4 regions of the Burkholderia sp. YHN3-13 genome follow, and region 1 is predicted to be linked to each of the others. Evidence: predicted binding sites of a transcription regulator. Region 1 holds the regulator's gene; each other region holds the start of a gene.

What was found. Region 1 encodes HrcA, which represses chaperone genes, less so after heat shock. Its sites were predicted from a motif close to TTAGCACTCNNNNNNNNNGAGTGCTAA; they were not measured.
Region 2: a site for HrcA is predicted at 2,764-2,790, ahead of AC0KUR_RS03625 (co-chaperone GroES). Genes of this name have one in related genera too.
Region 3: a site for HrcA is predicted at 1,111-1,137, ahead of rpoH (RNA polymerase sigma factor RpoH). Genes of this name have one in related genera too.
Region 4: a site for HrcA is predicted at 4,853-4,879, ahead of groES (co-chaperone GroES). Genes of this name have one in related genera too.

Annotation. Positions count from the first base shown of each region.
Region 1 is NZ_JBVVNQ010000007.1:127,331-133,312, reverse strand. Features, by position in the region: gene glnE (bifunctional [glutamate--ammonia ligase]-adenylyl-L-tyrosine phosphorylase/[glutamate--ammonia-ligase] adenylyltransferase) at 1-1,572, shown strand, start outside; gene recN (DNA repair protein RecN) at 1,665-3,314, opposite strand; gene AC0KUR_RS18090 (NAD kinase) at 3,334-4,236, opposite strand; gene hrcA (heat-inducible transcriptional repressor HrcA) at 4,368-5,390, shown strand; gene hemH (ferrochelatase) at 5,525-5,982, shown strand, end outside.
Region 2 is NZ_JBVVNQ010000001.1:812,284-818,265, forward strand. Features, by position in the region: gene AC0KUR_RS03610 (sigma-54 interaction domain-containing protein) at 1-222, opposite strand, end outside; gene AC0KUR_RS03615 (class II aldolase/adducin family protein) at 343-1,023, opposite strand; gene AC0KUR_RS03620 (lipase family protein) at 1,397-2,680, shown strand; gene AC0KUR_RS03625 (co-chaperone GroES) at 2,823-3,113, shown strand; gene groL (chaperonin GroEL) at 3,126-4,766, shown strand; gene AC0KUR_RS03635 (DUF6697 family protein) at 5,285-5,656, shown strand; gene AC0KUR_RS03640 (hypothetical protein) at 5,715-5,933, shown strand.
Region 3 is NZ_JBVVNQ010000006.1:41,215-47,196, forward strand. Features, by position in the region: gene AC0KUR_RS15935 (nuclear transport factor 2 family protein) at 1-225, opposite strand, end outside; gene AC0KUR_RS15940 (acyloxyacyl hydrolase) at 271-840, opposite strand; gene rpoH (RNA polymerase sigma factor RpoH) at 1,199-2,134, shown strand; gene cydP (cytochrome oxidase putative small subunit CydP) at 2,551-2,829, shown strand; gene AC0KUR_RS15955 (cytochrome ubiquinol oxidase subunit I) at 2,819-4,399, shown strand; gene cydB (cytochrome d ubiquinol oxidase subunit II) at 4,431-5,567, shown strand; gene cydX (cytochrome bd-I oxidase subunit CydX) at 5,624-5,746, shown strand.
Region 4 is NZ_JBVVNQ010000012.1:101-6,082, reverse strand. Features, by position in the region: gene AC0KUR_RS24415 (hypothetical protein) at 1-1,218, opposite strand, end outside; gene AC0KUR_RS24410 (rubredoxin) at 1,323-1,493, opposite strand; gene AC0KUR_RS24405 (hydroxymethylpyrimidine/phosphomethylpyrimidine kinase) at 1,746-2,612, shown strand; gene groL (chaperonin GroEL) at 2,799-4,439, opposite strand; gene groES (co-chaperone GroES) at 4,486-4,779, opposite strand; partial or broken gene AC0KUR_RS24390 (carbohydrate porin) at 5,448-5,982, shown strand, end outside.

The sequences.
Region 1 (5,982 bases):
GAGCACCGGAACTTCGTCGAGGCGCAGTTCGACCAGATCTTCGCGGACAAGGTGAAGGGCGGCGGCCCTTGCGCGGCGGGTGACGACACGGCCGCCGCATGGATCTGGAGCGGCGCGCTGGGCGACGACGGCGAGGACGACGCGCTGGTCGCGCGCCTCGACGGCCTCGGCTTCGCCGATCCGGCCGCCGTGCTCGCGCGGCTGCGTGCGATCTGGCAATCGACGCGCTACATGGGCCTGCCGGAAAAGAGCCGGCAGCGCTTCGACCGCGTCGCGCAGCGGGCGCTCGACGCCGCGCCGACGATCGATGCCGCGCGGCGCGACGACACGATCGTGCGCCTGTTCGACCTGCTCGAGACGGTCAGCCGGCGCGGCGTTTATCTCGCGCTGCTGACCGAATATCCGGCCGCGCTCGATCGCGTGCTGTCGGTGCTCGGCGCGACGCGCTGGGGCGGCGGCTACCTGATCCGCCACCCGCAATTGCTGGATGAACTGCTCGACGACGAGGTGATCGCGAGCCCGTTCGACTGGCCCGCGTTCAAGGACGCGCTGCGCGCGCGCCTCGCGGCGGCCGACGGCCCCGAGCAGCAGATGGACCTGCTGCGCCATGCGCAGCACGCCGAGGTGTTCCGGATCCTGCTGATCGACCTGGCCGGGCAACTGTCGGTCGAGCATGTGAGCGACCGGCTGTCCGAGCTGGCCGACGCGGTGCTCGACGTGACGATCGAAGTCGTGTGGTCGCAGCTCGCGAAACGCCATCGCGACGTGCCGAAATTCGCGGTGATCGCGTACGGCAAGCTGGGCGGCAAGGAGCTCGGCTACGCGTCGGACCTCGACCTGATCTTCCTGTACGACGACCCCGACGAGCGCTCGGCGGACGTCTACACGACCTTCACGCGGCGCCTGATCACGTGGCTCACGACCGCGACCGGTGCCGGCGCGCTGTTCGACATCGACCTGCGCCTGCGGCCGAACGGCGAGGCCGGGCTGCTCGTCACCGATCTCGATGCGTTCCGCCGCTACCAGTTGCGCGAGGGCGACGCCGCGAACACGGCATGGGTGTGGGAGCACCAGGCGCTGACGCGTGCCCGCTACAGCGCGGGCGATGCGCGGATCGGCGAGGCTTTCGAGGCGATCCGCCAGCAGGTGCTGACCACGCCGCGCGACGGCGGCGTGCTCGCGAAGGAGATCGTCGACATGCGCGAGAAGGTATTTGCCGGCCATCCGAACCAGACCGAGCTGTTCGACCTGAAGCACGATCGCGGCGGGATGGTCGACATCGAGTTCATCGTCCAGTACTGGGTGCTGCTGCACGCGTCGAGCGACGCCGAGCTGATCCGCAATACCGGCAACATCGCGCTGCTGCGCGAGGTCGCGCGCTTCGGGCTGATGGGCGAGGACGAGGCCGAGCGCGTCGGCGCCGCGTACCGCAAGTACCGGAAGCTGCAGCACAAGCTGCGGCTCGACGGGATGGAGAAGGCGCGCGTCGATCCGGCCGTGGTGGCGGACGAGCGGGCGGCCGTGACGGCGCTGTGGGTGCGCGTGTTCGGTGCGGTTGAAACGGGCGTTTGAACGAAGGCAGGGCGGGCGCGGTTTCGACGCGCGTACCGTCCGCCGCGTATCGCGAGCGCGCCGGGCTGGAGCGGCGCAGGCCGACGGCCGTGTCAGGCCGCCAGCATTTCCTTCGCGTGCTTGCGCGTCGTGGCCGTGATCTCGAGCCCGCCGAGCATCCGCGCGACTTCCTCGATCCGGCTGGCGCGGTCGAGCGCGACGACCGTCGACACGGTGCCGCCGCGATCGTCGGCGCCCTTCGCGACCTGGAAGTGATGGTCGCCGCGCGCGGCGACCTGCGGCAGGTGCGTCACGCACAGCACCTGGCGGTCGCGCCCGAGCTGGTGCAGCAGACGGCCGACCACTTCGGCGACGCCGCCGCCGATCCCCGTGTCGACTTCGTCGAAGATCAGCGTCGGCGTCGGGCTCGCCGCGCTGGCAATGACCGCGAGCGCGAGGCTGATGCGCGCGAGCTCGCCGCCCGACGCGACCTTCGCGAGCGGCCGCAGCGGCACGCCGGGGTGCCCGGCGACGCGGAATTCGACCTGTTCGAGCCCGTGCGGGCCGCCGTCGGCGAGCGGCACGAGCGCGACTTCGAAGCTGCCGCCCGCCATCGACAACTCCTGCATGCCGGCCGTGACGGCCGTGCCGAGCGCCTTCGCGGCCTGCGCGCGCGCCTTGGACAGGTGCCGCGCGTCGGCGAGATAGGCTTCGCGCGCCTTCGCCTGGGCGGCCTCGAGCGCGCCGAGATCGGCTGCCGCGTCGAGCGCGGCGAGCTGCGCGCGGCGCGCCGCGTGTTCCTCGTGCAGCGTGTCGGGCGGCAGCCGGAACTTGCGGGCGGTCGAGTGCAGCGCATCGAGACGCGTCTCGACCTGCGCGAGCCGCTCGGGATCGAGATCGACGCGCTGCGCGTAGTGCGACAGCGAATAGACGGCTTCCTGCAGCTGGATCTCGGCCGGTTCGAGCGACGCGAGCGCGTCGCCGAGCGCGGTGTCGTAGTCGGCCAGGCTGCGCAGTTTCGACACAATCGCGCCGAGCTGCGCGAGCATCGCGTCGTCGGATTCGGACAGCGCGTTGAGCGCGCCGCGCACACCCTCGATCAGGTTCGCCGAATGCGACAGCCGCTTGTGCTCGTTGCTGACTTCGTCCCACTCGCCGGGCTGCGGCGCGAGCTTGTCGAGTTCGGCGAGCTGCCACGCGAGCTTTTCGCGTTCGAGCTGCAGTTCGCGCTCGTGCGCCTTCGCGGCGTCGATCGCCTGTGTCGCGTCCCGCCACACGCGCCATGCGCGCGCGACGTTCGCCGCATCGGCGACGAGCCCCGCGTGCGTGTCGAACAGCTCGCGCTGCGCGTCGGGCCGCATCAGCAGCTGGTGCGCATGCTGGCCGTGGATGTCGACGAGCATTTCGCCGAGTTCGCGCAGCTGCGCGAGCGTCGCGCTGGTGCCGTTGATGAACGCGCGCGACCGGCCGTTCGCGTCGATCACGCGGCGCAGCATCACGGTGTCCTCGGTGTCGAACGCGTGTTCGTCGAGCCAGCGCGCGACGCGGTCGTGCGGCGTGAATTCGGCCGTGATGTCGGCGCGGCCGCAGCCGGTGCGCACGACGCTCGCGTCGGCGCGTTCGCCGAGCGCGAGGGCAAGGGCGTCGATCAGGATCGATTTCCCGGCGCCGGTCTCGCCGGAAAAGACGGAAAAGCCGCTGTCGAATTCGAGATCGAGCGCGGCGACGATGACGAAGTCGCGGATCGAGAGGTGACGGAGCATGGTGTCGGGCGGAGCGGCGTCAGGACGCCTTGTCGTCTTCGTTCGAGGCGTGTTCGTTCCAGTGCAGCTTCTTGCGCAGCGTCGCGTAGTAGCTGTAGCCGATCGGGTGCAGGAACGGCACCGTGTGCTTCGAGCGGCGCACCTCGATCGTGTCGTTCAGCTCGAGCGACGTGAACGACTGCATGTCGAAGTTCACGTTGACGTCGCGCCCGCCGACGATCTGGATCGCGATTTTCGAGTCGTCGGGCAGCACGATCGGCCGGTTCGACAGCGCGTGCGGCGCGATCGGCACGAGCACGACGCCGGCCAGCTGCGGATGCAGAATCGGGCCGGCCGACGACAGCGCGTAGGCGGTCGAGCCGGTCGGCGTCGCGACGATCAGGCCGTCGGAACGCTGGTTGTACATGTATCGGCCGTCGACCGACGCGCGCAGCTCGACCATCCCGGAGAAGCCGCTGCGGTTCACGACGACGTCGTTGAACGCGATCGCGTGGTAGATCGGTTCGCCGTCGCGCATGATCCGCGCCTCGAGCAGCGCGCGCTCCTCGCGCTCGAACTTGCCGGACAGCAGCACCGGGACGAGCGCGTGCATGTCGGCGGCCGCGATGTCCGTGATGAAGCCGAGCCGCCCGTGGTTGATCCCGATCAGCGGTGTCCGGTACGGCGCCAGCTGGCGGCCGATGCCGAGCATCGTGCCGTCGCCGCCGAGCACGACCGCCACGTCCGCACGCGCCCCGATTTCGGCCGGGGTGAGCGCCGGGTAGCCGGTGATGCCGATCTCGCGCGCGGTGTCACCTTCGAACACGACCTCGAAGCCGAGCTTCGCGATGCTGGCGGCCAGCGTGGCGAGCGGTTCGGCGATGCCGGGCGTGTTGCTCCGGCCGACGAGCGCGACAGTATTGAACTGATTACCGGTTTTCATGCCGGCATTACACCATAGCTCGTTGACGAAAAGAACCGGCTGTGCGCCGACGGGGCCGGATCGGGCCGGCCCGCGCAACGGTGGCCGACGCCACTCGCCGCGGTCGCGCGGTTGCGCTAAAATTTTCCACCATGCTAGATCCTCGCGCACGAACCCTCCTGAAAACCCTGATCGAACGGTATATCGCCGACGGTCAGCCAGTCGGATCGCGCACGTTGTCCCGTTACTCCGGGCTCGAGCTGAGCCCGGCGACGATCCGCAACGTGATGTCCGACCTGGAGGAGCTCGGCCTCGTGTCGAGCCCGCACACGTCGGCCGGCCGCGTGCCGACGCCGCGCGGCTATCGGCTGTTCGTCGACACGATGCTGACGGTCGAGGCGCCGATCGACGCCGAGGCCGTCGCGCGGCAGGTGCAGCACACGCTGCAGGCCGGCGAGCCGCAGCAGCGGGTGGTCGCCGCCGCCGCGAGCGTGCTGTCGAACCTGTCGCAGTTCGCGGGTGTCGTGCTGACGCCGCGCCGCAGCCACGTGTTCAAGCAGATCGAGTTCATGCGCCTGTCCGACAAGCGCATCCTGCTGATCATCGTCACGCCCGAGGGCGACGTGCAGAACCGCATGCTCGCGACGCCGCGCGACTATTCGCCGTCGCAGCTGACCGAGGCGTCCAACTACATCAACGCGCATTTCGCCGGCCTGTCGTTCGACGAGGTGCGCCGCCGCCTGCGCGACGAGATCGACCAGCTGCGCGGCGACATGACCACGCTGATGCACGCGGCCGTGACGGCCAGTACCGAGGTGCCCGACACCGAGGACACCGTGCTGATTTCCGGCGAGCGCAACCTGCTCGAAGTGGCGGATCTGTCGTCCGACATGGCGCGGCTGCGCAAGCTGTTCGACGTGTTCGACCAAAAGACGGGCCTCCTGCAACTGCTCGACGTGTCGAGCCACGCCCAGGGCGTGCAGATCTTCATCGGCGGCGAATCGACGCTCGTGCCGATCGAGGAAATGAGCGTCGTCACCGCGCCTTACGAGGTGAACGGGAAGATCGTCGGCACGCTCGGCGTGATCGGCCCGACCCGGATGGCGTACAACCGCGTGATACCGATCGTCGACATCACCGCGCGCCTGCTGTCGCTCACGCTGAGCCAGCAATAGCCTGCAATCGGCACCTGATCCCGCCCCGTCATCATGTCGTCATGCCGCCCGCGCCGACAGTCGGCCGAACGGCAAGGGGCGGCCCGCTATAATTGAGAGCCGTCCGGTCCCGTGCCCCGAGCACGTTCTTGCCCATGCGTTTCGATCTTGAGCCGCCTTCGAGCATCGCTGCTGCCCATCGCATCGGGGTGCTGCTGATCAATCTCGGCACGCCCGACGCACCCACGCCGCGCGCCGTGCGGCGCTACCTGGCCGAATTCCTGTCGGATCCGCGCGTCGTCGAGATTCCGCAGGCCGTCTGGCAGGTGCTGCTGCGCACGCTGATCCTGCCGCTGCGCGGCCGCGCCTCCGCGAAGAAGTACGCGGCCGTTTGGATGCCCGAAGGCTCGCCGCTGCGCGTGTACTCGGAGCGCCAGACCGACAGCGTGCGGCACCTGCTCGCGTCGAACGGCTATCACGTGATGGTCGACTACGCGATGCGCTACGGCAGCCCGAACATTTCGCACGCGCTTGCGCAGTTCAAGCGCGCGGGCGTCGAGCGCGTGCTGCTGATGCCGATGTATCCGCAATATTCGGCGTCGACCACGGCCAC
Region 2 (5,982 bases), on a different contig from region 1:
GACGAACGGGCCGTCATGGCGCTCGCTCAGCGAATGCACGAGGCGCGCGATCAGCTCCTTGCCGGTGCCGCTCTCGCCGGTGACGAGCACCGTCGCATCGCTCGGTGCGACGAGCTGGATGCGTTCGAGCAGCACCCGCGATTTGGGATCGTCGAACGTCAGTGCCTTCGCGCGGATCGTGATCGCGTGCGAAGTCGGGTCCGGCAAGCTGAAGATGGCCATGGCACGACCGGCGTGTTGAACGGGGAAGGTTCGACGATAGCAAGGCGCACGCCGGCCACGAACCAATTCATCGAGCTATCGGTATGACGGCGGCCGGATTGCGTCGGCCGCCGTGCGGCGTCAGGCAAGACCGGTCATCTTCCACTGCTGTTCGAGCGCGCCCGGCCCGAAGTCGAGCGAGCCGCCGAGCGGTTCCGCGAGCGCCTGGAAATACGCGGCTTCCTCGAGGATCAGGATGTACTTCGATACGTCGAGGATCGACTTGCCCCAGAACGTCGCGCCGCCGTTTGCCTCGATGATTGCCGGCACGTCGGGATCGCGCCGGATCGTATCGACGATGAAGCGCGGCTCGCCCGGGCGACGATCGACGTAGACCGGAATCTCGCGAGCCCGCGTGTAGCGCGCGGCCGGCGCATAACGGATCGGCAGCGGGCGATGCGCGCTCGCCCACGCACCGAGATACGGGCCATGCACGTGTATCACGACGTCCACTTCAGGCGCCTCGCGGAACACGCCCGCGTAACGCGGGCCGTTGCCGCCCGCGCGCGCGTCGCCGTGCAGCACGTCGCCGTCGAGCGTCACGACGACGGGTTGAATGTCCTGTGACGCGGCCCACGGGCTCGGCGCAGACAGCGCGACGACGAGCTCCGTGCCCGGCACGCGCTGGAACGCCTGGAACGTGTTGGTCGCGGACAACGTGCGCGTTTCCTTCAGCACGCGCGCGGCCTGCGTGAACTCGCGCGTGGCGCGCTCGACGAATGCCACGAGTTCGCCGCTGTCGATGGCTTGGGTGACGGACATGAGAACGGTTTCCTTGATCGGATGGACGGAGGGACTCGCGTCGCGACACCGCGACGCACGGCCACCGGATCAGCAGCAATCGTGCCAACCCGGCGTGCGCGCTGCGCGGGCCGGCCGGCGTGGCGCTCGCGCGATGCCCGACCCGCGCGATGCTATCCGCGAGCGTGCGCCTGTTGCGGGAGCAACACTGTACCGGCCGCGATTGCTGCGCGACGCGCAGCGCGTGCACGTGCACCATCCGCGTGGTGCCGACCGGTTGCCCGCCGCACCGCGCGTGGCGTGCGCAACGAACGTGCTGGTTCGAAACTTGCGTCGTGGTCGGCCCGCACCGGCCTTGCACGGTGCATCCGATCTCATCCACCTTCATCCGACCATGACGCTCCTTCCCCTGCGCGGTGTTGCCGCGCGCGCGCTGCTCATCTCGGCACTCGCCGTGCCTTCCGTCGTTTCGCTCGCGGCCTCGCCCGGCCATGTTCCCGTGCCCGATCCGCTGCAGGGCGACGGCCGCGTGTCCGCGTTCTACACGTGGGACCGCGACATCCCGGCCACTCCCGGCGCGCTGCTGCGCTCCGAACCACTGCCGGCCACGCTCGGGCTCGCGGGCGCCGCGCGGCAGTTGCGCATCTTGTATGCATCGACCGACGGCGTCGGCGGCCGGACGCCGATCGCGGTGTCGGGCGCGCTGTTCGTGCCGCGCGGCACACCGCCGGCCGGCGGCTGGCCGATCGTCGCATGGGCGCACGGCACGTTCGGGATGGCCGATATCTGCGCGCCGTCGTGGTTCGGCCGCTCGTATCGCGACGTGCGCTACCTGAACGCATGGCTTCAGCAAGGGTTCGCGGTGGTCGCGACCGACTACCAGGGCCTCGGCACGCCCGGCCCGAATCCGCAGCTCAACAACCGCTCGAACAGCTACACGCTGCTCGACAGCGTGCGTGCGGTGCTCGGCGGCGTGCCGGGCCTCGCGAACGAAGTCGTGCTCGTCGGCCAGTCGCAAGGCGGCTCGGCCGTCATCGCGGCGGCCGGCTACGCACCCGTCTACGCGCCGGAACTGGCGATCCGCGCGACCGTCGCGACCGGGACGATCTACAACGCGTCGCGTGCCACGCTCGCGTCGTTGCCGCCGTTCGAGACGGCCTACCGGCGCGATCCCGACCGCGTCGACCCGACGCTTGCGTACCAGTTCTACTCGGTGCTGTCGGCGCAGCAGATCGACCCGTCACTGCGCGCCGACGAAGTGTTGACCGACCGCGCGCTGCCGATTCTCGAGCAATCGCGCATCGGCTGCCTCGCGTCGCTCGAGGACGACGCGGCGCTCGCGCACCTCACGCACGCGAATACGGTCAAGCCGGGCGGCGATGCGCGGCTGAAAGCATGGTGGGACGACTACCTGAAATATCCGACACTGAAGCTCGCCACCCCCGTCTTCATCGGCGCGGGCGCGGACGACGGGCTGGCGCCGCTCGAACTCGCGCTGGCGAAGGACGCGTGCGCGGCGGGCACGACGGTCGAGGCACACCTGTACGCGGGCCGCGAACACAACGGCACCGTGAACGCGTCGCTCGCCGATTCGATTCCGTTCGTGAAGCGCGTGCTCGCCGGCGAGACGATCCACCCGATTTGCTCGCCGGTCGCCCAGCAGTCCGCGTCGCAATAGCCGGGTCCCTGCGCTTTGCACGACGACGCGAATGCTTGTGCAAATCCGTTATTGGATCGCGCCGCTGCCCGTTTTTATACTCGTCAGCACTCTCTGTTGAAGAGTGCCAGCCCAATCCGACAGATCAGCACAGGACGAAAAAATGAGCCTACGCCCCTTGCACGACCGCGTGATCGTGAAGCGACTCGACCAGGAAACCACCACCGCGTCGGGCATCGTGATCCCCGACAGCGCCGCCGAAAAACCCGACCAGGGCGAAGTGATCGCCGTTGGCCCCGGCCGGAAGGATGCCGACGGCCAGCGCATCGTGCCCGACCTGCAGATCGGCGAGCGCGTGCTGTTCGGCAAGTACGCGGGCCAGGCCGTCAAAGTGGACGGCAACGAGTTTCTCGTGCTGCGCGAGGAAGACATCGTCGCGGTCGTCAATCAATAACGGAGCGCAATCATGGCAGCCAAGGAAATCATTTTCAGCGACGTCGCACGGGCAAGACTGACCGAAGGCGTGAACATCCTCGCGAACGCGGTGAAGGTGACGCTCGGGCCGAAGGGCCGCAACGTCGTGCTCGAACGCAGCTTCGGCGCGCCCGTCGTCACGAAGGACGGCGTGTCGGTCGCGAAGGAAATCGAACTCGCGGACAAGCTGCAGAACATCGGCGCGCAGCTCGTGAAGGAAGTCGCGTCGCGCACCAGCGATGCAGCCGGCGACGGCACGACGACGGCCACGGTGCTCGCGCAGGCGATCGTCCGTGAAGGCCAGAAATACGTGGCGGCCGGGCTCAACCCGCTCGACCTGAAGCGCGGCATCGACAAGGCCGTCGCGGCGGCCGTCGACGAGCTGAAGAAGATCAGCAAGCCGACCACCACGAGCAAGGAAATCGCGCAGGTCGCGACGATCTCCGCGAACGGCGAGGAATCGATCGGCCAGCGCATCGCCGAGGCGATCGACCGCGTCGGCAAGGAAGGCGTGATCACCGTCGAGGACGGCAAGTCGCTCGCCGACGAGCTCGACGTCGTCGAAGGGCTGCAGTTCGACCGCGGCTACTTGTCGCCGTATTTCATCAACAATCCCGACAAGCAGATCGCCGAGATCGAAAGCCCGTACATCCTGCTGCACGACAAGAAGATCTCGAACATCCGCGACCTGCTGCCGGTGCTCGAACAGGTCGCGAAGTCGGGCCGGCCGCTGCTGATCATCGCGGAAGACGTCGAAGGCGAAGCGCTCGCGACGCTCGTCGTCAACAACATCCGCGGGATCCTGAAGACGGTCGCGGTCAAGGCGCCGGGCTTCGGCGATCGCCGCAAGGCGCTGCTCGAGGACATCGCGATCCTCACCGGCGGGCAGGTGATCGCGGAGGAAACGGGCCTGACGCTCGAGAAGGCGACGCTCGCCGAGCTCGGCCAGGCGAAGCGCATCGAGGTCGGCAAGGAAAACACGACCGTGATCGACGGCGCGGGCGATGCGAAGAACATCGAGGCGCGCGTGAAGCAGATCCGCGTGCAGATCGACGAGGCGACGTCCGATTACGACCGTGAAAAACTGCAGGAGCGCGTGGCCAAGCTGGCCGGCGGTGTTGCCGTGATCAAGGTCGGCGGTGCGACCGAAATCGAGGTGAAGGAGAAGAAGGACCGCGTCGACGACGCGCTGCACGCGACGCGCGCGGCCGTCGAGGAAGGCATCGTGCCGGGCGGCGGCGTCGCGCTGATCCGCGTGCGGCAGGCGATCCGCGAACTGAAAGGCGTGAACGCCGACCAGGATGCGGGCATCAAGATCGTGCTGCGCGCGCTCGAGGAACCGCTGCGCCAGATCGTCACGAACGCGGGCGAGGAAGCGAGCGTCGTCGTCGCGAAGGTCGCGGAAGGCACGGGCAACTTCGGGTACAACGCGCAGACGGGCGAGTACGGCGATCTCGTCGAATCGGGCGTGCTCGATCCGACCAAGGTCACGCGCACGGCGCTGCAAAACGCGGCGTCGGTGGCCGGGCTGCTGCTGACGACCGATGCGACCGTGTTCGAAGCGCCGAAGGATGCGGCGCCGGCTGCCGCACCGGGCGGCCCGGGTGCGGGCGGGCCGGGCTTCGATTTCTGACGACGGGCCGTGCGCGCCGGTTCACCGGCGCGCGCAGCCGGGCAGGACGCGTAACGCGTGGCGACGCAAGTCGTCACGCGTTGTTGCATGGAAGCGGCGAAATGCGGTGGCCGGCAGGTCGAACCGGGCACCGACACACCGCTCTCACGCCTTTACGACCTTTTTACTTGCGCCGGCGAATACGTTCACTAGAATGGGTTCGCCATCCACCACCGAGCACGCGACATGCGCCTCCGAAGTCCTCGTCCTCCGAGTTGCTTTTCTGCCTGACAGGCAGGACGCCTGTGCCTCCCTCCCGAGCCATCGTCCTGCCGCCTGGCGGACGGTGCGCGCCGTAGTCCTCTCCGTGCACGCCTGAACACGACGTCGATGCGATCACCGCGCATCGGGAATGCATGCGCTCGAGCGTGTGCGCGGCACATCCTGTGCAACGAAGCGTCATCGATCCGCCGGTCCAACTCATTTACTACGCATACCTGAATTTTATTCAGAGAAATTTCCGTTACCGGAGCCCGGTCATGTTCGAGATTGACAAGCAGTACACACGCGAATTCATCCACACCGCCTGCGGCGGCAGCAAGCAGGGTTTCCTGCCGACGAAGAACGGCAAGGTCGTGGCCGCCTGCCTTCGCGCGGACCTCAATCCGCACGCGCCCGACGTGATCCTTTGCGACGGCAGCGCGTCCGCGCGCTCGGCCGGCAGGACGCTCGCCGCGCAACGCGATGCGATTCCGGTGTTCATCAAGACGGCAACCGATGCCTACCGCTTCGTCGGCCGGTACGTCGTCAGCGAATCGCTCACGGCGCCGCTCGACTGCGCGCCTTACGTGCGCAACAGCGGCTTCACCGCCGCGCAGATCTCGCGCGTGCTCAAGCTCGAGCGCAGCTGACACGCTTGCGCGGCGCATCACGCGCCGCGTCCCGCTCGTCTTTCATACAGGAGCAATCATGCTGGGCCTGACGTTCTGGAAACACGTGATCGGCGCGCGGACCGATGCAATCCGCGACAGCAGGACAACGGCGCACGACCGGCATCGCCGGGTATCGAGAACGCTCGTGCTGACCAGCGCCGCCGTGGCGTTCGCGGCGATCGCGTTCGGCGCGCCGGTCGTCGGCATTTCGGTCTTCCTGCTGACCACGCTGCCGTTCGTTTTGTCGGGTACGTGAGCCAGTCCGTAGCGGGCCCGGTTCCATCGTCGGTCGATATGAAATTTTA
Region 3 (5,982 bases), on a different contig from region 1:
GCCGACCGGCAGCACGTCCTGCGACTGGATTTCGATCTGGCGATAGCGGCGGCGGCCGGCGACGATGGCATCGATGAACTGCTGCTTGGTTTCGCGTTTGCCGTTGGTGTGCACGAAGAACACCTTGTCCGACAGCAGCGCGCCGAGCGCCTCGCCGTCCCCGTCCACCATCGCCCGGAACCGATCGCGCTCGAGCGCGCGGATCGCATCGATCACCTTCGCCATCGCCTGACTCCTCGGCAACGCGCCCGCCGTGCGCGGGCGTGCGGATCAGAAGTTGTACTGCACGTAGAACTGGTGGAAATTTATACCAGGATTCGGCTCTTTGATACCCGCGTTAGACACATGTTCAAAACGGTAGCCGACCTGATACTGTTGCCGTTGGCCGAACTGCACGCCGACGCCCCCGGTCGGCGCGAACTGGAACGCGGTCGACAGCGAGAAGTTGTTCGAGATCGTCGGATGGGTCAGGAGCCGGACCCCGCCGCCCGCCTCGATGAACGGGCGAATTTCGCCCGTGCTCTTGATGAAGCGGAACAACGGCGTCACGCCGAATTCGCCGATGCTGCCGTGGACGTTGCCGCCCGTGTGCCAGTATCCGGCGTGCCCTTCGACGACGAACGCGAAGTGCCAGCCGCCGACCTGCCACCAGTTCCAGCCCGGATCCCACACGACGCCCAGGTCGCCCTTGTCGATCCCGCGCCGATCCGAAAACCCGCCGCCCGCCTGGATCCCCCATCGATCCGCGAACGCCGCACCCGATCCGCCCAGCAGGGACGCCGCCAGCAACGCATGCAGCGCAAGCCGGCTGCGGGGCCGGCGATTCTTCTTATTGTTCATCTGACACTCCAACTTTTTGGGTTGAATGGAGCCTGCCGCGACGGCCTGGCCCGAGCGAACTGAATGGTATGGTAAAGGACTTTTCGGATCGGCATCACGAAGCGAAATGGCTTGCTTCCAAAACGGCAAAAATCGAAATCGTCTACTGATTACCATCAGAAACAACGGTTTACGGAACTTCGCGTCGCGCCCCGGGTCGCAAATTAGACTATCGATTCGACTTCTTCGATAGAAAAACGGGAACTCGGATGCCCACGTCCGCTCTAAGGATTAGCACTCGTCTTCCGGGAGTGCTAAGATGGCCCACGGAATCTCATTCGAGACCGGGGGTTTGTCCCTGATTCCAAAGGAGTTTTTAGTGAGCAACGCCCTGACCCTCCCGAACACCCTGAGCCCGACGCCGGCCAAGGCCGAATCGGCAGGCTCGCTGGCGCTCGCAGCCCAATCGATGTTGCCCGGCCAGCTCGGCAACATCGACGCGTACATCCAGGCCGTCAACCGCATTCCGCTGCTGACCGCCGAAGAGGAACGCCGGTACGCAACCGAATTCCGCGAGGACAACAACCTCGACTCGGCGCGCCGCCTCGTGCTGTCGCACCTGCGTCTGGTCGTGTCGGTCGCACGCAACTATCTCGGCTACGGCCTGCCGCACGGCGACCTGATCCAGGAAGGCAACATCGGCCTGATGAAGGCGGTGAAGCGTTTCGACCCGGCGCAAAACGTGCGCCTGGTGTCGTACGCGATCCACTGGATCAAGGCCGAGATCCACGAGTACATCCTGCGCAACTGGCGCATGGTGAAGGTCGCGACGACGAAGGCGCAGCGCAAGCTGTTCTTCAACCTGCGCAGCCACAAGAAGTCCATGCAGGCGATGACGCCCGAGGAAATCGACGGTCTCGCGCAGGAACTCAACGTCAAGCGCGAAGACGTGACCGAGATGGAAACGCGCCTGTCGGGCGGCGATATCGCGCTCGAAGGGCAGGTGGAAGACGGCGAGGAATCGTACGCGCCGATCGCCTACCTGGCCGACTCGCACAACGAGCCGACCGCCGTGCTCGCCGCGCGTCAGCGCGACATGCTGCAGACGGACGGCATCGCGCAGGCGCTCGAGGCACTCGACGCGCGCAGCCGCCGCATCATCGAGGCGCGCTGGCTGCACGTCGACGACGACGGCTCGGGCGGCTCGACGCTGCACGATCTCGCCGCCGAATTCGGCGTGTCCGCGGAACGCATCCGCCAGATCGAAGCGAGCGCAATGAAAAAGATGCGCACGGCCCTCGCCGAATACGCGTAAATCCCCGGCGCTCGAGCGCGCCTCGTCGAAAACCGCTGCCCGACCGGCAGCGGTTTTTTTTCGCCCGTCTTTTTAGCGGACTTTCACGCGCTTCCGCATGCGCTTCTCTTCCCGCTTCTCTTCCCGCTTCTCTTCCCGTTTCTCCGCTCGTTTCCCTTCCCGTCTCTCCGCCGATTAATTGAGCTGATTCATCAGGTATTCGGCCATTTGCGGGCCCCTTCCGCATAACCTTGATCTGCCTCAACTTTTGCCCCTCGTTTCGCGACGGTCTGCCGCAGCGCAGCACTCGGCATCGGAAAGCAGTCCTTTTAAAATTGGCATGTCAGGCGCAAAAGGATTAAAACAGCTTCACGGCCGTCATAAATCCGACGTAAAGTCGCCCCAAATCCGACGTAAATCGATTCAGGATAATCACCTTGATCTCGATCAATAAAGAGCCTGCGCCGCCTTCCCCGCGGCCGCCCGGCACGATCGGCTGGCGCGCGCGCATCGCCGCGTGGGCACGCGGACCGACCCTCGCCCGCGACATCACCCTGGTGCTGATCGTCAAGCTGATCCTCCTGATGTCGCTCAAATACGCATTCTTCAATCATCCGCAGGCCGAGCACATGTCGCTTCCGCCTGCCGCCGTCGCCGAGAAGCTGCTCTCGGTACCGGCGCCTGCATCTACCGAGGGAGACCACCATGATAAGTAGCGATGTCGTCGATCTGTCACGTCTGCAGTTCGGCATCACGGCGCTCTACCACTTCCTGTTCGTGCCGCTGACGCTCGGCCTGTCCTGGCTGCTCGTCATCATGGAAGCGGTCTACGTGATGACCGGCAAGCAGGTCTACAAGGACATGACGCAGTTCTGGGGCAAGCTGTTCGGGATCAACTTCGCGATGGGCGTGACGACCGGCATCACGCTCGAATTCCAGTTCGGCACGAACTGGTCGTACTACTCGCACTACGTCGGCGACATCTTCGGCGTGCCGCTCGCGGTCGAGGGGCTGATGGCGTTCTTCCTCGAATCGACGTTCGTCGGCCTGTTCTTCTTCGGCTGGAACCGCCTGTCGAAGGTCAAGCACCTGATCGTCACGTTCCTCGTCGCGCTGGGCTCGAACCTGTCCGCGCTGTGGATCCTCGTCGCGAACGGCTGGATGAACAACCCGGTCGGCGCCGAGTTCAACTACCAGACGATGCGCATGGAGCTGACCAGCCTGTTCGACGTGCTGTTCAACCCGGTCGCGCAGGTGAAGTTCGTGCATACGGTGTCGGCCGGCTACGTGACGGCCGCGATGTTCGTGCTCGGCGTGTCGTCGTGGTACCTGCTGAAGAAGCGCGACGTCGACTTCGCGCTGCGCTCGTTCGCGGTCGCGGCCGGCTTCGGCCTCGCGGCGACGCTGTGCGTGATCGTGCTCGGTGACGAATCGGGCTACACGACCGGCGAAGTGCAGAAGATGAAGCTCGCCGCGATCGAATCCGAATGGGAAACGCAGCCGGCGCCCGCGTCGTTCACGCTGATCGGCATTCCGAACCAGGAAGAACAGCGCACCGACTACGCGATCAAGATCCCGTACGCGCTCGGCCTGATCGCGACGCGCTCGATCGACGAGCCCGTGATCGGCCTGCGCGATCTCGCGAAGCACAGCGAGGAGCACATCCAGAGCGGGATGATCGCGTACGGCGCGCTGCAGAAGCTGAAGGAAGGCGACACGAGCGCGGCCACGCGCGCGTTGTTCGACCAGCACAAGCAGTATCTCGGCTACGGGCTGATGCTCAAGCAGTTCACGCCGAACGTCGTCGATGCGACGCCGGAGCAGATCAAGGCCGCCGCGAAGAAGACGATTCCGCCGGTCGCGCCCGTGTTCTTCTCGTTCCGGATCATGGTGTTCCTCGGCTTCCTGTTCCTCGCGACCTTCGTCGCCGCGTTCTGGTTCTGCGCGCGCCGCGAACTGCTGCAGGACAACCGCCGCTGGTTCCTCCGCTATGCGGTGTGGGCGATCCCGCTGCCGTGGCTGGCCGCGGAATTCGGCTGGGTGGTCGCCGAGCTCGGCCGCCAGCCGTGGACGATCGCGGGCATCCTGCCGACGCACCTGTCCGCGTCGAGCCTGCAGCCGAGCGACCTGTACCTGAGTCTCGCGGGTTTCATCCTGTTCTACACCGTCCTGTTCGTCATCGAGATCACGCTGATGTTCAAGTACGCGCGCCTCGGCCCGTCGTCGCTGCATACCGGCCGTTATCACCACGAACTCGCGGCCGCCAGCGAGCGCGCCCCGGCGTGAGCACGCACCCGAAACGGAACAAGGAATCGCTATGGACTATGCAACTCTCAAGCTGATCTGGTGGCTGCTCGTCGGCGTGCTGCTGATCGGCTTCGCCGTCACCGACGGCTTCGACATGGGCGCGACCGCGCTGCTGCCGTTCCTCGGCAAGACCGACGACGAGCGCCGCATCATCGTCAACACCGTCGGCGCGACCTGGGAAGGCAACCAGGTGTGGCTGATCACGGCGGGCGGCGCGATGTTCGCCGCCTGGCCGCTCGTCTACGCGGCGTCGTTCTCCGGCTTCTACTTCGCGATGCTGCTCGTGCTGTTCGCGCTGTTCTTCCGGCCGGTGGGCTTCGACTACCGCAGCAAGCGGCCCGACCCGCGCTGGCGTGCCGGCTGGGACTGGGGCCTGTTCGTCGGCGGCTTCGTGCCGGCGCTCGTGTTCGGCGTCGCGTTCGGCAACCTGCTGCAGGGCGTGCCGTTCAAGTTCGACAGCGACCTGCGCGTGACCTACTACGGCGGCTTCTGGGCGCTGCTGAACCCGTTCGCGCTGCTGTGCGGGCTCGTCAGCCTCACGATGCTCGTCGCGCACGGCGCCGCGTTCATCAAGATGAAGACCGACGGCGTGATCGCGCGCCGCGCCTCGATCGCGCTGCGCGTGGCGTCGTTGCTCGCGGTCGTGCTGTTCGTGCTGGCCGGCGTGCTGGTCGCGTCGACCATCGGCGGCTTCCACATCACGCATGCCGCGCCGACCGACACCGTCGCGAACCCGCTGCTCAAGGATGTCGCCGCCGGCTCGGGCCTGTGGCTCGCGAACTACGGCGAATTCCCGTGGATGATCGCCGCCCCCGTGGTCGGCATCGCGGGCGGCCTGCTCGCGCTGCTGCTCGCCGGCTCGAAGCAGGAGAAGACGGCCTTCTTCTGCACGGGGCTGATGATCACCGGCGTGATCCTGACCGCGGGCTTCTCGATGTTCCCGTTCATCATGCCGTCGTCGCTCGACCCGCGCAGCAGCCTGACCGTGTGGGATTCGACATCGAGCCACCTGACGCTGCAGGTGATGCTGTTCGCGGTGATCGTGTTCCTGCCGATCATCCTGCTCTACACGAGCTGGGTGTATCGCGTGATGCGCGGCAAGGTCACGCGCCAGACGCTCGAAGAGAACAAGCACTCGATGTATTGAAGAACCGGGCCGGGGCGCGCCGCGCCCTCGCCCATCGTTTCGCAAGGAGTCGGATCATGTGGTATTTCAGCTGGATTCTCGGTATCGGCGTCGCGCTGTCGTTCGGCATCGTCAACGCGATGTGGCTCGAAGCGCGGCAGAAGGCGCAGGAAGTACCCGCGCGCGCCCGCCGCGACTGACGCCCGCCTGACCCGCGTGCGGCCGATCGCGCCGCCGCCGTCCGGAACGAACCTCGCATCACGCGAGGTTTTTTTCGTCCCGCCCCCGCCGGACGGGCGCCGTGCGTCGATGCCAATTTAGCGCCAGATTGATACCACTTGAATACCAATAAAAGGTTTCATAAGATCGTTGGACACGGCCGCTGACAGGCCGATTCCTTCTTGGGTGGGGGAGACATGCGAATCCCGTGTGGGGC
Region 4 (5,982 bases), on a different contig from region 1:
CGCCGCGCGCAGCATGTCGGACGCGTGGCCGTGCGCGTCGAGGCCGCCGTCCGCGAGCGGCATGCCGTGGGCGGCACGGCGCCATGCGAGGCCGAGCGTATCGGCCAGCAGTGCCGCGTGGCCGAGCCCGAGCGCGCACGCGGCCGTCCCGACCCGGTAGGCGGCGCCGGACGCGTGCCAGGCGGCGCCTGCGTCGGCTCGGGCCGGATCGGCGGCGAGGTCGGCCATCGACGCATCGGCGGTCTGCAGGAAATCCTCGTACGCATGCGCGTTGACGGTCACGACGCCGAGCGCGCGGGTCGGCGCGACGGCGACCGCATCGTGCTCGGCCCGCGCGGCATCGGCTTCCCACAACGCCTCGGACGCCGGCGTGCCGGCGACGTGCCAGTCGACCGTCAGCCCGTAGTCGTGCAGCACCTCGACGAGCGCGACGTCCTCGGCCGCGGCGCCGAACAGCGCGAAATCGCGCCACAGCAGCGCCACCGTCTCTCGCACGATCTCGGGCGGCGCGCTGCGCCGGCCCCGCACCTGTTCGGCGAGCAGCAGGTTGGTCCGCGCGAGAAAGCGTTTCAGCTCGGGCGCGCCGCTTGCGCGCAGCGCGCGCAGGCACGCGTTCGCGAGCCGCCAGAAATCGTATGGCCCGTCGTCGGCGAGCGCGACCTGCATCGCATCGAGTTCGTCCAGCGCCGCGTCGGGCGCGCCGCGCTCTGCGCGCAGCAGCCCGAGCAGCGCCTGCTCGTAGCGGGCGCGGAACCGGGCCGCTAACGCGTCGGGCAGCGCGCGCAACGTGGCCGGCGGCACCGCGCGGCCGACCAGCGCGAGCGCGTCGGGCGGCGCGCTGGCACGCAGGTCGGCGGCGCTTTGCGCGCGCAGTGCACGGAAATGGTCGAGGAGAACGGGCGAGCACGCGAGCTCGCGCAGGTTGTGACGCCCGACGGCCGCGCGGAAGTCGCGCAGCGCGCCACGCCAGCCGGCCGACGTCGGCTCGGCGGCGACCAGCGGCGCGGCGGCCGCCAGTTGCCCGGCGAACCGCGCGGCCGGCAGCCAGCCGGCTTCCGCCAGCACCGCCGCGGCGGCGGACAGCGGCGCAGCCGCATCGTCGTGCCGCCCGAATGCGTCGGCGGCCGCCGCAAGCCATGCGTCGGCCGCGCGCACGGCCCCGCCGCGCGGGTTGGGCAGTGCGTCAGGGTGGGGAACGTTCGCCGGATCGGACGTCATGGACACGCGCGCCTGTCATCGTCAAGTCGCTCGCCCGAACCGCGGCGCGCGAGCGCCGGGCCGATGCGAGGCCGGAGCGGAGTGTCCGTGGGCCAGCGGTCCGATCAGATCTGGACCATCTCGAAGTCTTCCTTGCGGGCGCCGCATTCGGGGCACGTCCAGTTGATCGGGACGTCTTCCCAGCGCGTGCCCGGGGCAATGCCCTCTTCCGGCAGCCCGGCTTCTTCGTCGTAAATCCAGCCACAAATCAGGCACATCCAGCTCTTGTATTCCATCTTAGCCGCGTCGGGAAAAGTCGGTAAATTCGGGAGCCATGATGGTACCGTGTCGGGGCCGGACTGCCTAGCAATCGCGCTGGAGGACGGCGACTACGTTGCGCTGCGCTAAAAAATCCGTCGTGCGGGCCGGATTCCACCGCATAATGGCTGAAAAGTGCGGCCTGCCGGGCAACACAGGGCCGAAAACGGCCACTCGCCTCGCGGTCCGCATCTCCGTCGCTTTCCGTTTTTCTCTTGCCCCATTTTTACATGTCCAGCAACGCCCCTCCGATCGTCCTCACCTTCGGCCTGTCCGATCCCACCGGCGGCTCCGGCCTCCAAGCCGATCTGATGACCCTGGCGAGCATGGGCTGTCACGGCGTGTCCGTCCTGACGGGCTACACCGTGCGCGACTCCGCCGCCTGCGACGAAGTGACCGGCCTCGACCCCGAAGTCGTCGCCGCCCAGGCGCGCATGCTGCTCGAGGACATGCCGGTCGCCGCGTTCAAGATCGGCGCGGCAACGCGCGCGGAAGTCGTCAGTGCGATCGCCGAGGTCGTCGCCGACTACGACGGCGTGCCGCTCGTGCTCGCGCCGGATTTCACGCTCGACGACGAGCACGTGCTCGCGGCCGACGACCTGCGCGAGTCGATCGCCGACCTGCTGGCGCCGCAAACCACGCTGCTGGTCGCCGATCACGCCACGCTGATCGCGCTCGCGCAGCCGGACGGCGACGCCGAGGCGCCGAATCTCGACGCCGCCGTGTCGCACCTGCTGTCGCAGGGCTGCGAGTACATCCTGTCGTCGGAGACGGGCTCGCACCGGCTCGTCAACACGCTGTACGGCGAGGAAGGCCAGCTTCGCGAGGACATGTGGGATCGCTCGCCGCACCGGCTGATGGGCATCACCGATACGCTCGGCGCGGCCATCGCGGCGCTGCTCGCGAACGGCCAGGAACCGCCCGAAGCGGTGCGCGAGGCGCAGGAGTACCTGTACCAGGCCGTGCGCGACGCGTTCCGGCCCGGCATGGGCGCCTACCTGCCCGACCGGTTCTTCTGGGCGCGCAGCAATGAAGAATCGGATACGCCGCCGGCCGTGAAGGCCGATCCGGTATCGCGGACGTCGCACCGGCATTAACGCGAGCACGGCGGGCATGCCCCGCCGTCGCACCTGCCGCGCCGCTGCGGGCGCAACGCCTCCGGCCGCCCCGCACGCACATCAAGATCCTCGCACCAATAAAAAAAGACCCGCATCGCTGCGGGTCTTTTCTTTTGGCTGGAACGCGCATCGCTGCGCGTCCCGGACACCATCGACCGAGGTCGATTACATGTCCATGCCCATGCCGCCCATGCCGCCCGGCATGCCGCCCGGCATCGGTGCGTCTTCCTTCGGCAGTTCTGCGACAGCTGCGTCCGTCGTCAGCAGCAGGCCAGCAACCGACGCTGCGTTCTGCAGTGCGGTGCGCGTGACCTTGGTCGGGTCGACGACGCCGGCTTCAACCATGTCGACGTACTCGCCCGTTGCTGCGTTGTAGCCGTAGTTGCCCGTACCTGCAGCAACGGCCGCCACCACGACGCTGGCTTCTTCGCCGCCGTTCGTGACGATCTGGCGCAGCGGCTCTTCCATCGCGCGCAGCACGATCTTGATGCCGGCGTTCTGGTCGGCGTTCGCGCCGGTCAGGCCTGCGATCGCGGTGCGAGCGCGGATCAGCGCAACGCCGCCACCTGCCACGATGCCTTCTTCCACAGCTGCGCGCGTTGCGTGCAGTGCGTCTTCGACACGTGCCTTCTTTTCCTTCATTTCGACTTCGGTCGCAGCACCGACCTTGATCACTGCAACACCGCCGGCCAGCTTGGCCACGCGCTCTTGCAGCTTTTCACGGTCGTAGTCCGACGTCGCTTCTTCGATTTGCGCGCGCACTTGCTTCACGCGTGCTTCGATGTTCACGGCTTCGCCTGCGCCGTCGATGATCGTCGTGTTTTCCTTGCCCACTTCGATGCGCTTCGCCTGGCCCAGTTCTGCCAGCGTTGCCTTCTCGAGCGTCAGGCCGGTTTCTTCGGCGATCACCTGGCCGCCCGTCAGGATCGCGATGTCTTCCAGCATCGCCTTGCGACGATCGCCGAAGCCAGGCGCCTTGACCGCAACGGTCTTCAGGATGCCGCGGATGTTGTTCACGACCAGCGTTGCGAGCGCTTCGCCTTCGATGTCTTCGGCGATGATCAGCAGCGGACGGCCAGCCTTCGCGACTTGCTCGAGCACCGGCAGCAGATCACGGATGTTCGACACCTTCTTGTCGTGCAGCAGCACGAACGGGTTGTCGAGGACGGCGACTTGCTTTTCCGGGTTGTTGATGAAGTACGGCGACAGGTAGCCGCGGTCGAATTGCATGCCTTCGACGACGTCGAGTTCGTCAGCCAGCGACTTGCCGTCTTCGACGGTGATGACGCCTTCCTTGCCGACCTTGTCCATCGCTTCAGCGATGCGATCGCCGATCGACGTGTCGCTGTTCGCCGAGATCGAGCCGACCTGTGCGATTTCCTTGTTCGTCGTGCACGGCTTGCTGATCTTCTTCAGCTCGTCGACAGCCGCTGCGACTGCCTTGTCGATACCACGCTTCAGGTCCATCGGGTTCATGCCCGATGCGACGTACTTCATGCCTTCGCGAACGATCGATTGCGCGAGGACGGTTGCCGTCGTCGTGCCGTCGCCTGCGTTGTCGCTGGTCTTGGAAGCGACTTCCTTGACCATTTGCGCGCCCATGTTCTGGAGCTTGTCCTTCAGCTCGATTTCCTTCGCGACCGACACACCGTCCTTGGTGACCGTCGGGCCGCCGAAGCTGCGCTCGAGCACCACGTTGCGGCCCTTCGGACCCAGCGTGACCTTGACTGCGTTGGCGAGAATGTTCACGCCTTCGACCATCTTCGAACGGGCGGAATCGCCGAATACGACGTCTTTAGCTGCCATCTTCTAACTCCTTGAATTCTTGGGAATATGTACCGTCGGAGGACGCTTACTTCGCGTTGACCACGGCCATGATGTCTTCTTCGCGCATGACCAGCAGTTCCTGGCCGTCGACCTTCACGGTCTGGCCTGCGTACTTGCCGAACAGGACGCGATCGCCAACCTTCACGTCGAGCGCGATCGGTGCGCCCTTGTCGTCGCGCTTGCCCGGGCCGATGGCCAGGACTTCGCCTTGGTCCGGCTTTTCAGCAGCGGCGTCGGGGATGACGATGCCCGAGGCGGTCTTGGTTTCCTGATCCAGGCGCTTGACGATCACGCGATCGTGCAAAGGACGAAGGTTCATATTCACTCCTCTCTTGACTGAGATTGAAGAACGCTTAGGGAATCTGCCCGGCTTGTCGCCCGGCAGAGAATTGTTAGCACTCTCGTGCAGCGAGTGCTAATTATATGGACGGGTTTTGACAAATTCAAGAAGGGAAACCGGACGAATTTTCAACGCGGCACGGAAGCGGGGAAAATACCCGAAAATCACGAAAAATCCTTTTAAAACAAAACCCTGACCCACGCTACCCGGCTTGGCGGGCGAGCCCGCGCGGCCCGCGAATCGCATCCAGCCCCGTTTGGACACCGGGTAAGCACGGAGTTCCTGCGACCGGCGACATCGCATCGAAAAACCCGCGCAGGCGCCGATTCCGTCAGCCACAACGCGCCCGGTGCCCGTCCCGCCCCCCCTGCCGGCGATCCATCGCCCCGCATCGAAGCATTCATTTTCATTACGCCGATATTTACGTTTTTTCTTTCGAAAAACACCCGTCGGCCCCCATCCGTAAGCCCTCCCATTACATTCAGTAATTTAGATGCGAATCATTCTCGTTTACATTGACATTCCCATTCGACACTCCTACGATGCGCCGCGTTGCGCTCTTCTTCATGCCCTGGCCGATCGGTGCCGAGCGTCGGGACAGCGACCGACAAGCAGGACTCCAAACCAATTAGAACCAGGAATTTGATATGAAGGTTGCGTCGTTCCATGGAGACCGCGTCCGCACCCGGATGCGCCCCGCCGCCTGTGCGGCCGTCCTCGCGTGCGCATCGTTCGCGAGCGGCGCTGCGTTCGCCGCCGCGTCGGTCGACGCGCAGCCCGAAGCGCCCGAGGCCGACCTCGCGATCCAGGCGAAGCCGGCCGGCATGTGGACCGGCATCTGGACGCGCCAGAGCCTGCTCGGCGACATGGGCGGCATCCGCCCGTGGCTCGGCAAGTACGGCGCGACGCTGCAGATCACCGAAACCAGCGAATACCTCGCGAACCTGCGCGGCGGCCTGAACCGCGGCGGCACGTATGACGGGCTGACGACCGCGACGCTGACGGTCGATACGCAAAAGGCGATCGGCCTGCCCGGCGGCACCTTCAACGTCAGCGCGCTGCAGATCCACGGCAGCAACCTGAGCGCGCGCAATCTCGGCACGCTCAACACCGCGAGCGGCATCGAGGCGCAGGACACGACGCGCCTGTGGGAACTCTGGTACCAGCAATCGTTCCTCGACA